Regions from separate parts of the Sporolactobacillus sp. KGMB 08714 genome, predicted to be linked through region 1. Evidence: riboswitches for the same ligand, from Rfam matches in the RefSeq annotation. Region 1 holds a riboswitch; the other holds the start of a gene.
What was found. A riboswitch is a leader RNA that binds a small molecule or an ion and turns the genes downstream of it on or off. The one in region 1 is predicted to bind magnesium.

Region 1 (6,447 bases):
TTAAAAAAAAGAATAGAAAGATTTTCCGATCTGGCGGCGATACCGGAATCATGGGAACTCGTCTTTGCGGATTTTGAAACCGATACGCGGAAGCTGTTGACAATCGGCGGCGATGCCGATGTGATTTTTGCCGATGCGATGCAGCCAGTCCGAAAGAAATTAATTGATGCGATGCCTCATTTAAAAATGATCCAGTCAGAGGGCGTCGGTTATGATTGGATCGACATCCGCGCTGCAAAGGAAAAGGGCGTCTTTGTCTGCAATAATGCCGCAGCAAACAGCAAGGCCGTCGCGGAACAGGCCGTTCTGCTCATGCTGGCGGTGCTGCGCCGAACGGTGGAGGGCGACAGAATGGTGCGGGAGGCGCGCCAGATCGAGGCCAAAAGCAACTGGAGCCTGGAAGGAATCCGAGAGCTTTGGAACTGCCATGTCGGCATTATCGGCATGGGCGCCATTGGACAGGAAACGGCCGGGCGGCTCAAAGGCTTTGAGGCAAAAGTCAGCTACTACAGCAGGCACCGGCTTCCGGAAGAGCGGGAGCGTGAGCTGCGGGCCGACTATTTGCCGCTCAATGAACTTCTAAGCACATGCGATATTATCAGCCTTCACTTGCCTTCGAATGCCGAGACGAAAAATTTTATTAATTTGAACCGCCTTCGCCTGATGAAAAAATCCTCTGTCCTGATCAATACGGCGCGGGGAGAAGTGGTCGATCAGGACGACCTGATTATCGCTCTGAAAGAAGGGCTGATTGCCGGAGCAGGGCTGGATACGATTTCACCGGAACCTGTCCGGCCGGATAACGCACTTCTGCATCTGCCGGAAGAGATTTCCGAGAGAATCACATTTTCGCCTCATATCGGCGGAGTGACGGAACAGGCCTTTAAAAAGATGCACACGTTTGCCTGGACGAATATCAGGCGTGTGGATGAAGGCAAAAGGCCGGAAAATATCGTTAACGGATTGTAATTTCAAGCGGGAAAAATGTCCGGCGGCACGGTTTCGAACCTGCCTCCGGCACGAAACAGGCGGCGCGCAGCGACGTGCTGCCGGACTTGCCTGCCCGGGCTGCCGGGCGGCATGAATATGGGCCGGACGGATGTAAATCGCTGAATACGGTATCACGCTTCAGGAAATCTGCCCGCTTCGGCAGGCGCCGCTTGCAACGGCTTATGCCGCCGCATTCTGCCGGACGCATCTGGCATTTCCCGGCTCGCAAGGCTTATATCCGGACTGGGGAGAGCCGGTTCGGGAGGCCCAATCATCCGAAATGGGCGGCCGCTTCGGCTCCTTTAAAAAAATAATCTAATAATAAACAGGGCACCTTGTGCCGGGTGCCCTTGATACAGGAGGAATGCTGAGTGCCGAGGGACAGATCAGATGTCATTAATACACGAAAGCAGTGCCGACAATGATCAACAGAATGAACAGCACAACGATCAGAGCGAATCCGCTGCCTGTGCTGTATCCACCATCATATCCCAAGAGAAGCACCTCCTTGTCAGGGAATAATTTAATATATGAATGGACAGGCGGTCGGCGAAAGGTACAAATTGATGAGTGAAAAAACCTATTTGTGAGAAGCGCAGTTTCAGCAAATATTCTCAATCAAATGTCGGCCGCCATTTTGAAAAAATGAAGCAGATTGAGCAGCGCGGACGGTAGAAATTCAGGATGCACCAGATCGGCGGTGCATCCTGAATTGAATAAAAAAACGGGATGACTTCATTCAGGATGATACGGCCGCGAAAATTTCAATGTCGTTCGCTGTGATGAAAAGAAGTAAAAACAGCAGCGCTTCGATGCCGCGATAAAAGGGGGAGGATCAGAAATTTGCAGAACCTTCATATCTTATCATTAAGCCGCGGAATCAGGAGTTTAAGTAACGGGCAATGAATCGAATCGACCGGATTAGGATAGAGCGTTGCACCGCTTTATGATGGCGCCTCTGGATACATGTCCGTGCAGCGCCTTACTCATGTATAAAAATCCCTTCATTTGAGTAACGATAAATTATCCCTGCAATTGGAGATGAGATGTATTGAAAATAAAAATATTTTCAGACCACGAACCCAGTAAAGTAGAAAAAGCAGTGAACAACTTCTTAAGTAAACATGCGCCGATTAAAAAGATCGCTTTCAGCACTTCATTAAAAGATATGGATGAAATGGTAAATGGAAATGATGAGAAATTGTTTTATTCCGTGATGATTGTTTATGATGACTGATCGTGCAGCACCTTTACAGGTGCTTTTATTTTTTTCAAAGAAGCAGAACCGATCTTGATTGCAGGATCTGTAGGTATGGAATCAGAATGATAGGATCGTTACAAATAAAGATATGTACTCGGAAAGGCACGGATCAGCAGCCTTTCGCTAAGATAAGCAGTTCAAAAAATGATTGTTTACTCAGCAGCTATAGCTATTTTATGGCTGACGTACAGATTTGCTGAAAAAAAAACCTTTTCTGGTTTATAATTAAATTAGAAAAATGCACAGGCATGCCAGTCGCGCCGAATCGAGCAGTCGCACAAAATCAGGCTAAAGTCGCACCGAAATGCTGAAAAGCCGCACCGAATCTGAGCGGTCGCACCAAATCAGGAGAGAGTCGCACCGAAATGCTGAAAAACCGCACCGAACCGGGCTAAAGTCGCACCGAAATGCTGAAAAACCGCACCGAACCGGGAAAAAGCCGCACCGAATCCGGCAGAACTTGCACCGAATCTGAGCGGTCGCACCAAATCAGGAGAAAGTCGCACCGAAATGCTGAAAAGCCGCACCGAACTGGGAGAAAGTTGCACCGAATCCGGCAGAACTCGCACCAAATCTGAGCGGTCGCACCAAATCAGGCTAAAGTCGCGCCAAAATGCTGAAAAACCGCACCGAACCGGGAGAAAGCCGCACCGAATCCGGCTCTAGATGCACCGAAACGTCAAAATATCGCTCCGAATCACCGAATTAAACAGCTGAGTCCAAATTCATGTTGGCCTGCGTTGAGTCGGCATGACAAAAAAAGTTCATCCGGTTTATTTAAAGCCAGATACTGCTGCGCACTATCATCCGTTCTCGGTAAGGGATTTTTTAAATAAAGATGTTATCCACTTTAGGAGAAACTTCATTATAAAAGGGGAAGCCCCGTTTATAAAAAAGGGAGGAATCAATCATGATCGGACTGGATCCGTCCGCCTTATCCGAACGGGACAACTATAAGTTTTTAACGGGCAGCATTATTCCGAGACCGGTCGCTTTTGTGACCACGAAATCGCCGGAAGGGGTGCTGAACGCCGCCCCTTTCAGCTTTTTTAATATTGTGACCGACGAACCGCCGATGGTTGCGGTTTCCGTTCAGCGTGTAAATGGGAACATGAAAGATACAGCGAGAAATGCGATCGCAATGAAAGCATTTGTTGTGCATATATCCGATGAACGCTATATCGCTCAAATCAATCAGACGGCCCGATCCTTGCCGCCGGATGAAAGTGAAGTCAGCATTACCGGGTTAACTCCCGTCGAGAGTACCAAGATAGGCGTTCAAGGGGTAAAAGAAGCAAGTATTCGTCTGGAATGTGTCCTTGAAAGGGCCGTCGCGCTCGGTGGAACGGCCCCTCATCCTTCGTGTGACTTATTAATCGGCCGTGTCGTTTTTTACCATATCAGAGATGATTTATATAAAAACGGAAGGATTGATCCTCAAGGTTTAAAGCCTGTCGGCCGGCTGGCGGGAAGTTCCTATACAAAACTGGGGGAAATCTTTGAATTAACCCGGCCTGTGTAAAAAAAGCCTCTGATCCGGATGCGATGGATCATTGAACCGTCAATGCCCGGACTGCTTGAGCCCGTAAAGTGTATTCCAGCCGTTTTGACTTATCATTTATCAAAATCCGAATGCTGAATGGTCCATGTATTTTTGTACCTTTTTTGTGGAAAAGGTTGACACAATTAGATTTGTGGCATAGTATAAATCATGGATATAAGATATATTAAACTTAATCTTAATTAATAATTATTTTCAAAAGACAACTGCATATCCTTGTTAGGTGAGGCTACTGTAAAGATACACGCTACTGCCCAAAAATGTCGAGAGACGCCAATGGGTCAGCAGGTATTACCGGACTAAGGTTTTACTTAATGTAGCTGACTACACGCGCAGAAATGCGGGTGCTTATGCTCAAAGCTTTACAGTGCTAAAACTCAACGAGTGGGGAGGATTCGGTTTTTCCGATGCTTTTAGATGATTTGAAAATCTCTTCACTTTGTTGTGGAGAGATTTTTTGATATTAAGGAGGTGATTGGCATGGATGATGTTCCCGGTAGTAGTCATTATAAGCTGTCTTTGAAACAATCTTATACTGGTGGTGCCATGGCCAATTACCATCCCTTGTTCTGCTGACAAAAAGTTCGGATTGGTAATGGCGATAGATGAGTAACGAGGTGAACAATTATGGAAGCGGAGATGAAAAATGGTACTCATGTAGCGGAAGACAAACTGACTAAAGCACGGGTCGTCAAAAGTCCGGCAGCAGGACGGCTGCTTACCTTTCTAATGGTATTCGGACCGGGACTTATCGTGATGGAAGCGGATAATGATGCCGGAGCGGTGTCTACCTATACCCAGGCAGGTGCACAGTACGGCACAAGATTGCTTTGGGTACTGCTCATTCTTCTTCCGGTGACGTATTTTTGCCAGGAAATGGTGGTCAGACTGGGGATCGCGACGGGCGAAGGACATGCGGCGATGATATATAAACGTTTCGGAAAATGGTGGGGAAGGTTTTCATTGTTTGATCTGGAACTGGTTAACTTTCTGACACTGATTACCGAATTTGCGGCGATATCGCTGGCGTTAAGCAAAATGGGCATTTCCCCCTATCTGTCTGTTCCTGTCTCAGCGATCGGCCTGATTTTTCTGGTTGTTTCAGGCGGATATCTGAGATGGGAGCGGGTAACGATCGTTCTTTGCCTGCTGGATGCCGTCTGGCTTCTGCTGGCTTTTATGTCGCATCCCGCTTTCGGCCGTGTGGCCCATGATCTGGTGGTTCCCGGCGTGCCGGGCGGAGGGATGACAGGCAATCTGGTCTTTATGATTATTGCGATTATCGGGACGACGGTGGCGCCCTGGCAATTATTTTTTCAGCAGAGCTGCATCGCGGATAAGAAACTGCGGTTTAAGGATCTGCCGTTCGAACGGCTCGATACGCTGATCGGAGCCGTGTTCACGGTGATCATTGCCGGCAGCATGATGCTAATAGGAAATGTACTTTTTCAAAAGGGCATCGGTTATCGGGATCCGGCGCAGATGGCCGGCGTTCTCGGACCTGTGCTCGGAAGCTTCGGAAAGAACGCCGTCCTTTTGCTGATGTGCAATGCGGCCGTTCTCGGAACAATGGCTATCTCTCTGTCAAGTTCATGGGCTTACGGCGAAGTCGTCGGATGGGAACACACGCTGCGCAAAAAGTTTAGAGAAGCACCGCAGTTTTATTGCTTCTTTGTCGGGGCCATTGCTTCTGCAGCCGGCATCGTCTTAATTCCCAATGCACCCTTGCAGCTGATTATTGTCGGCGTTCAGGTGCTGGCCGGTTTGATGCTTCCGTCGGCGATCGTATTCTTGCAGCTGCTTTTAAATGATAAGGAGCTGCTCGGGGAAAGATTTTCGAACAAGCCGTGGAACAATGCGATCAACTGGGTGATTATTACGATTTTATTCATTCTTTCGGCAATCCTGGCGGTACAGGTTATGCTGCCCGGCCTGTTTTCTTAAATGAATAGGTAATAGAGTAAGGAGGTTATTAAAATGAAAATGATGAATCAGGCAATGCATAATACAGAAATGGGAAACGGCTATAAGAAGGAATTTTATGTCGTACACCCTTTATTTGATAAACCGGAAAAAAAGTTGAATCCTGACAATCTTGGAAAAATGAAAATGACGAGAAGTGTTAAGTTTTCACTGGTGACACTGCGCTTTTATCTGATCGCCATGGTCATTCTGGCATTTTATCGCATTCTTGAAATGTCCGGAGCATTCCATTGATCTTTTTCCGGGTTTGGAAACGCTGTGGAGTCCGGAGTGAAAGATAACTTATACGCTAAAAATCAGACGAAGAAAGGACCGTCCCGCAGTCGGAAATATCGACCGGCGGGGCGGTTTGTTTTTTCCGAGGATCATGTCCCCGCTCAGTTCGGCTGATTCTTATACAGAAAGTCATAGAAAATGCAGGCGGGCGGCGGGAGAATAAAAAAAGAGAGCAGGCGGATTCCGTGGACCATCATTGGCGATGACGCGAGCGGAACCGTCTGATTTTGTCTGCATTGCCGCAGGTTCTCATATTGCACCAGCGGCGGCTATGATTTTTTGTTTCGTCGATAAACAGCCAGGTGCAGGAAGGGTTGGCGCACTCTCTGACGCGAAATGGAACGGCGGAAGCCAGTAGGTCGGCGGCGGAACGGGC
Region 2 (6,447 bases), on a different contig from region 1:
TGTTCATGTGCAGGCCGTCGATGTAAAACGTTTGTTTAATCGCGGGATTAAACGGATCAAGGCCTGTCCAGGTCTGCATATCAATGCATTCAATGCCGTAATAAGACGCGACTTTTTTGATGGCCTCGGCGTAGTCGGTCTGATTGAGGCCGAAAATATTAGGCTGGTAGGTTGTGACCGGCGGCCGATTTTCAATCAGCGGCGTCATATAAATAATCTTGGATTTGGGGTCATTGCTCAGAAGATATTCGGTGAAATTCCTTAGTCCTCCGTAAAACGTCGTCCGGCTTCTCACCTTAAAACTGCCGAGCGGAACGTCATGGCGGAAGTCGTTGATACTGACCAGAACAAGAATGACATCGGGATGCTTGCCGTCTTTGTTGATCCAGCTCTCCCGCTCCTGAAAAGAATCTTTACGGGTGCTTCTTACGGCTACGGCGGAACCGCTGACGCCGTAGTTGTAAACTCTGGATACGCCGATCTCCTCCGGGAGATACGTTGTCCATGAATATTTTGTCGTTCCTCGATCCGTGTCGGCTTCGGCTCCCCGGGTCATGCTGTCGCCAAAAGCTGCAAGAGAATCTCCTTTAAATGAATCGTCTTGCGCAAAATCATGATCATTGATAAACCCTGTTTGTCCGTCGACAGTTACTTTATCCCAGCTGACGCTGAAGCTTTGCCCGTAGATGATATCGTTTTGCGTTAATGCCTTGATCGTCGTTCGGTCACTGCCGGAAATATCGGCATACACATCGGAGTCCGGCTTCAGCGCCCGGTACTGATGGCTTTTCGGGGGAACGGCGAAATCAAAATCGTCTCTGGATACATAGCCTGTATATTCCTTCCCGTCGATGCGGATAAATGTTTTGTACCAGTTTTTATCCATTTTATGGACAATGAATGATTTGATCCCTTTGATTGTTTTGTATATAGAATCTTTTTCCCCAGAGGGGTACGGCGTTGTATAAATGTTTGTTGTTTTACCGATGCTGTAAACTTTTTGAGGAGCACCGGTCTTATCCTTCAGAACGTCGTGACTGCCGACATAGCCGTACCGGCCGTCGATTTTTTTCACCGTTCTGTCCCAGTCGGCATTCATCGGAGCCGCTTCAAGCGTCTGTCCGCCGTCTATTTTTTCGAGAACTCTGCCTCCGTTCTGCGTTTGCGGATTGCTGTACACGTTAACGGTTTTCCTGTCGGCAAAGATCTGCAGATCGTCTGCTCCGGCCCTGCTCTTTATAAATATATGGGCCACTGCAAGCACAAGTATCGCGGTTAGAATGACAAAAAGCGTTTTTTTGAAAAGCATGATGTTTTTCCCCTGTCTGATTCTCATTTAATCTGCTGAGTTCTCTGTTTTTCCGTCATCATACAATGTAAGCGGAATTAATTGTAGAAATATGTAAAAATTTTGCGATCATGCACAACCTGAGCTTTCTGCGAACCGCGCTTCCTCCTTTGGGTATTTTAAAACCTCCGTCGGGGATGGGGCGAAAGCTTGCTTTGTGAAATCAAGGGGAGAAATTTTTATGTGAGTGAATCGCCCTTGTTTGACCTGACGGGTTAAATGCAGCGGCGTCCGTTTCCGGGTCGGCGCGGTTCTTAGTGACAGCACCATGAAATATAAGTGTTGACAATCCATAGGTTCAGGAGTATTTTTGTGGTTAGATGAATAGCCCTCGTTAGGTGAGGCTCCTATACGAACAAAGGCCACTGCCCGGAAAGATCGAAAGATGCCAATGGGTAGAACAGGAATTGCCGGACTAAGGCTTTTCTTAAGGTGGCTAAGGATAACCTTTACGTTGTATAGTGCTAAAACTGGACCAGGGGGAACCGGTTAATTGTGCCTTGACTTCATGCCCCCGGGGATCCGTCCTGTGGGGCTTTTTATATTTATTTGATAAGGGGGGAAACTGGAATGGACGGTGGCAGTAGTCGATTATGCGTTTTTTTAAACGGTATATCTCTCTTCACTTTTGAGGAAAGAATAATGAGTGCGGTGCTGAAAAATAAGCACGCTGCCGCTCCGGCAGGAAACGTTGTATTCCTTCAAGGAGACAAAGACTGTCCGTTTCCGGTTATTCCCACGGACTGTCGCGTCACCGATTTCACCTATTAGAAGCAGTCTTTTATGCGGCAAATGATGAACAAAGAAGGAAATTGGAACTCTCCCTGTCTGACAGCGGAGAGTTTTTGTTTTTAATTTACAGGAAAGGGAGGACACCGATGCGATGGAACCTTTTTGATAGTGCCGATAAAAAAATTCGATTCGGCTGGGCCGATCTGCTGGTCATTTTTCTGTTATTATCTCTTCTTTATTTATTAACAAAACTGGGGTCGGGTATGCATGCCCCTTTTTCTCCGAAGCAGCAGACGGCCTTAAATCTTGATCCTGTGTGGCTTCCTTATTATGCCGGCCGATCGCTGCTTCGCATGTTCATCGCTTTTGCGGCGTCCCTGATCTTTACTTTTATTTACGGACGCGTTGCGGCATATAACCGGACAGCGGAAAAAATTATGATACCGGCGATCGATATTCTGCAGTCCGTGCCCGTCCTCGGCTTTCTGTCGGCAACCGTACTGGCTTTCATGGCCCTTTTCCCCGGCAGCCTGCTCGGTGTGGAGTGCGCGTCGATTTTCGCCATCTTCACGGGCCAGGTGTGGAATATGACGTTCAGCTTCTACCACTCGCTGACGACGATCCCCCGCGACCTGAATGAGGCGGCCAAAATGAACCGGCTGAACAGCTGGCAGCGGTTCGGCAAGCTGGAAGTGCCGTTTTCCATGATCGGGCTGGTCTGGAACAGCATGATGTCTTTCGGCGGCGGCTGGTTCTTCCTGGCGGCCAGCGAGTCGATCAGCGTTTTGAATCAGAACATCCATCTGCCGGGAATCGGCTCCTACATGGCCCAGGCGACCGCGGAGGGAAATATCAAAGACATTGTTTACGCGATTATCACGATGATTGTGGTCGTCATTGCCGTGGATCAGTTATTCTGGCGCCCGATCATTGCCTGGAGCCAGAAATTTAAAAATGAGCAGACGGAAGCAAAGGAAGTTCCGTCTTCCTGGGTTTACGACATTCTCAAAAGGGCGCGATTTGTCCATTGGATCAATCAGAATATCCGGAGATTTTTTCACGATCTGCTCGTTTACGTTTCTTCAAAAGGATCCGGAATCAGTCTTCCCGAATCAATGCGGCGGATCAGAAGCCTTCTGAAGTGGCTGATTCTGATTCTGGTGGCGGTGTTTGCTCTGCGTTACATGTACGCGGGTGTTCTGGAAATCGCCAGGCTCAGCTGGGGGGAACTGATCCATGCCGTCATCCTCGGATTGCTGACGGCCCTGCGCGTGTTTGTTTCAACGCTTCTGGCAGTTATCTGGACACTGCCCGTCGGCGTTTATATTGGAACGAATCCGCGGATCGCCCGCTTTGTACAGCCGATGGTTCAGGTGCTGGCCTCTTTTCCGGCTAACATGGTGTTCCCGATTGTCATCATACTCTACCTGAAGCTTGGAATTTCGATGGAAATCGGCGCTGTTCCGCTTATGATGCTGGGCACACAGTGGTATGTTCTATTCAATGTGATCGCCGGTGCCGCGGCCATTCCGTCCGATCTCAGGGAAGCAGCCGTCATTTTGAAGCTGACACGCTGGCAGACGTGGAAAACGCTGATCCTCCCTGCGGTCTTCCCCTTTCTCTTAACCGGCTGTATTACGGCAAGCGGAGGTGCCTGGAATGCCAGCATCGTCTCCGAAATTGTATCGTGGAAAACAAATAATCTGCAGGCATCCGGGCTGGGTTCCTATATCGCCCAGGCAACAAAACTGGGCAACTGGCCGGAAATCATCTGGGGCATCCTTGTTATGTGCCTGCTTGTCGTGATCATCAATCGTTTATTATGGCGCAGGCTGTTTGCACTGGCGGAGAAAAAATATCATCTGGATTAGGGGCGTGATTGGGCATGGAAAAAGAACTGATTGAATTACAGCACGTCAGCAAACGGTACGATCTGCCGAATCAGGGCAACGTCAGGATTCTGGAAGATATCAGCATCAGCATTAAAGAAGGCGAACTGATTTCGATTCTCGGTCCGTCGGGCTCCGGGAAATCGACCTTGCTGCGGATCATCGCCGGATTGGTTTCTCCATCGGAGGGTTCGGTTCTCTATAACGGCAAAAAGATCGTCGGCACGAATCCGGGTGTCGGTATGGTCTTTCAGTCATTCGCCCTGTTTCCCTGGTTGACGGTCCTCGAAAATGTGAAACTCGGACTTGATAATCGTCCGCTCCGGGAGGATGAAAAAATGCGCCGGGCGCTTTCCGCTATTGATATGATCGGGCTTGACGGGTTTGAAGGAGCCTATCCGAAAGAGCTGTCCGGCGGCATGCGTCAGCGTGTCGGCATCGGGCGCGCTTTAGTCATGGAACCGGACATTCTGCTGATGGATGAGCCGTTTTCGGCACTCGACGTCCTGACTGCGGAAAACTTAAAGCGCGACTTGCTTGAACTGTGGATCGAGAAGAAAATCCCGACTAAAAGCATCATCATGGTGACTCACAGCATCGAGGAAGCCGTTTATATGTCCGATCGGGCGATCATTCTCTCGCGTGATCCTGCCCGCGTCATTTCCGATATTTCTATTCCTCTGCCGCACTGGCGCGACAAAACGGAATACCGGTTTACAGAATTCGTCGACCAGATCTATTCGATTATGACGAAACGCGAAGTGAAACCGGTGAGCGTTCCCGGAGAAAACAGAAAGAAAATAGAAAAATTTCCGGAAGTCCCCGCGGGTGCGCTGACCGGTTTTATTGAATTGATTGACGATCTCGGAAACAAAGTCGATCTTTACAAGCTGGCCGACCAGTTTAATCTCTACCTGGAAGATTTTCTGCCTATTGTTGAAACAGCCCAGATTTTCGGATTTGCGACCATTCGTCAGGGGGATATCGACCTAACGGACATCGGCCATCAATTTGCCGATGCCAGCGTCCTTGAAAGAAAAGAGATATTTAAGGCACAGGTACGGAAATATGTGCCGATTATAGAAAATATTGTCCGCATTCTGCGCTCCAAATCCAATAATAAAATGGAACGTGAATTCTTTGTTGAAATTTTTGAGAAGCATTTCGGAACGATCGAAGCCGATCATCAGCTGGATATTTTAATTGATTGGGGACGCTATGCGGAGCTGTTTGCCTACGATGAGGAAGCCAAAGTACTGTATCTGGAGAAAGAGTCCGCTCCCGTATAAGATCTGTGCATTTCTCGGAAATCGGATGCGGAAGCGGGGGCTTTGCCATGCTGTGTAATGGCGGTGCCCGGGGCAAGACGGCGGAGATCCGGACATGAACGGCTTCGTATTTTTACAGGTATTTTAACAAAAGATAAGCAGAACATTCGATCCAAAAAAGCCGTCTTATTTCATGAAAAATGATGCTATACTTTAGCTGTAAGGATTTTTTGGCCACCTAAAACAGAAGGGATGTTTCGCATCTTATGGCTACCATTATCATTATCGCCGTCATCGCCGTCATTGTGATTTATTTCATTGTGTCGTATAACGGCCTGATCAAGTATCGCAACTGGGTCCAGGAGTCTTTCAGCCAGATCGATGTTCAGCTGAAACGGCGCCATGATCTGATTCCCAATCTGGTCGAAACAGTCAAGGGCTATGCCAAACATGAAAGGGAGACGCTTTCCCGGGTGGTCGAAGCGCGGAATCGGCTGGTCAGCGGGACGCCGCAGCAGCGGATTGCGGCAGACAATCAGATTGAAGAGGCTCTGAAATCGATTTTCGCCTTGGCAGAGTCCTATCCCGACCTGAAAGCCAACCAGAATTTTCTGCAGCTTCAGGAAGAATTGGCGACGACCGAAAATAAGGTTGCCTATTCACGCCAGCTTTACAATAAAACGGTTAAGGACTACAACATTAAACGGGAATCTTTTCCCACCAATATTCTGGCCGGCCTGTTCGGATTTAAGAAAGAAGAGCTGTTAACCATTCCGGAGGCTGACCGTGATGTTCCGAAGGTCACTTTTTAAAGGAGGCCGGCCATGCTTTATCAGCAGATCCAGCAAAACAAGCGGAAGACTTTGGCGCTCCTCGTGTTTTTCTGTCTGCTCGTCCTGGCGATCGGATGGGCGGTCGGTTATTTTGCCGGCAGTGATTCCATTGCCGGTCTGGTCATCGCAGCGGTTGTCCTGGCTTTTTATATTCCCGTGACGTTTGCCAGTGCGAAAGCGCAGGTGCTCGGCATGTCGGGTGCCCGGGAAATCAAAGAAGCAGACAATCCGATGCTGTTTCACATTGTTGACGAATTATCGATCGCCGCCCATGTTCCGATGCCGAAAATTTATGTCGTGGATGACCCGTCCCCCAATGCGTTTGCCACCGGCATGAAACCGGAGTCAAGCGTCATTGCGTTTACCACAGGATTATT

Region 2: linked by a shared signal. The riboswitch ahead of Q6A92_RS06035 (ABC transporter permease) and the one ahead of Q6A92_RS00850 (Nramp family divalent metal transporter) in region 1 are both predicted to bind magnesium.

What each region holds. Positions count from the first base shown of each region.
Region 1 covers NZ_JAUUBW010000001.1:175,867-182,313, forward strand. Annotated here, with positions in the region: gene Q6A92_RS00830 (2-hydroxyacid dehydrogenase) at 1-969, shown strand, start outside; gene Q6A92_RS00835 (YjcZ family sporulation protein) at 1,387-1,485, opposite strand; gene Q6A92_RS00840 (hypothetical protein) at 2,042-2,227, shown strand; gene Q6A92_RS00845 (flavin reductase family protein) at 3,162-3,773, shown strand; M-box (ykoK) riboswitch at 4,021-4,208, shown strand; gene Q6A92_RS00850 (Nramp family divalent metal transporter) at 4,440-5,756, shown strand; gene Q6A92_RS00855 (hypothetical protein) at 5,790-6,029, shown strand; gene Q6A92_RS00860 (CGNR zinc finger domain-containing protein) at 6,265-6,447, opposite strand, start outside.
Region 2 covers NZ_JAUUBW010000011.1:74,603-81,049, forward strand. Annotated here, with positions in the region: gene Q6A92_RS06030 (SGNH/GDSL hydrolase family protein) at 1-1,309, opposite strand, end outside; M-box (ykoK) riboswitch at 1,672-1,838, shown strand; gene Q6A92_RS06035 (ABC transporter permease) at 2,227-3,951, shown strand; gene Q6A92_RS06040 (ABC transporter ATP-binding protein) at 3,966-5,258, shown strand; gene Q6A92_RS06045 (LemA family protein) at 5,504-6,049, shown strand; gene htpX (zinc metalloprotease HtpX) at 6,062-6,447, shown strand, end outside.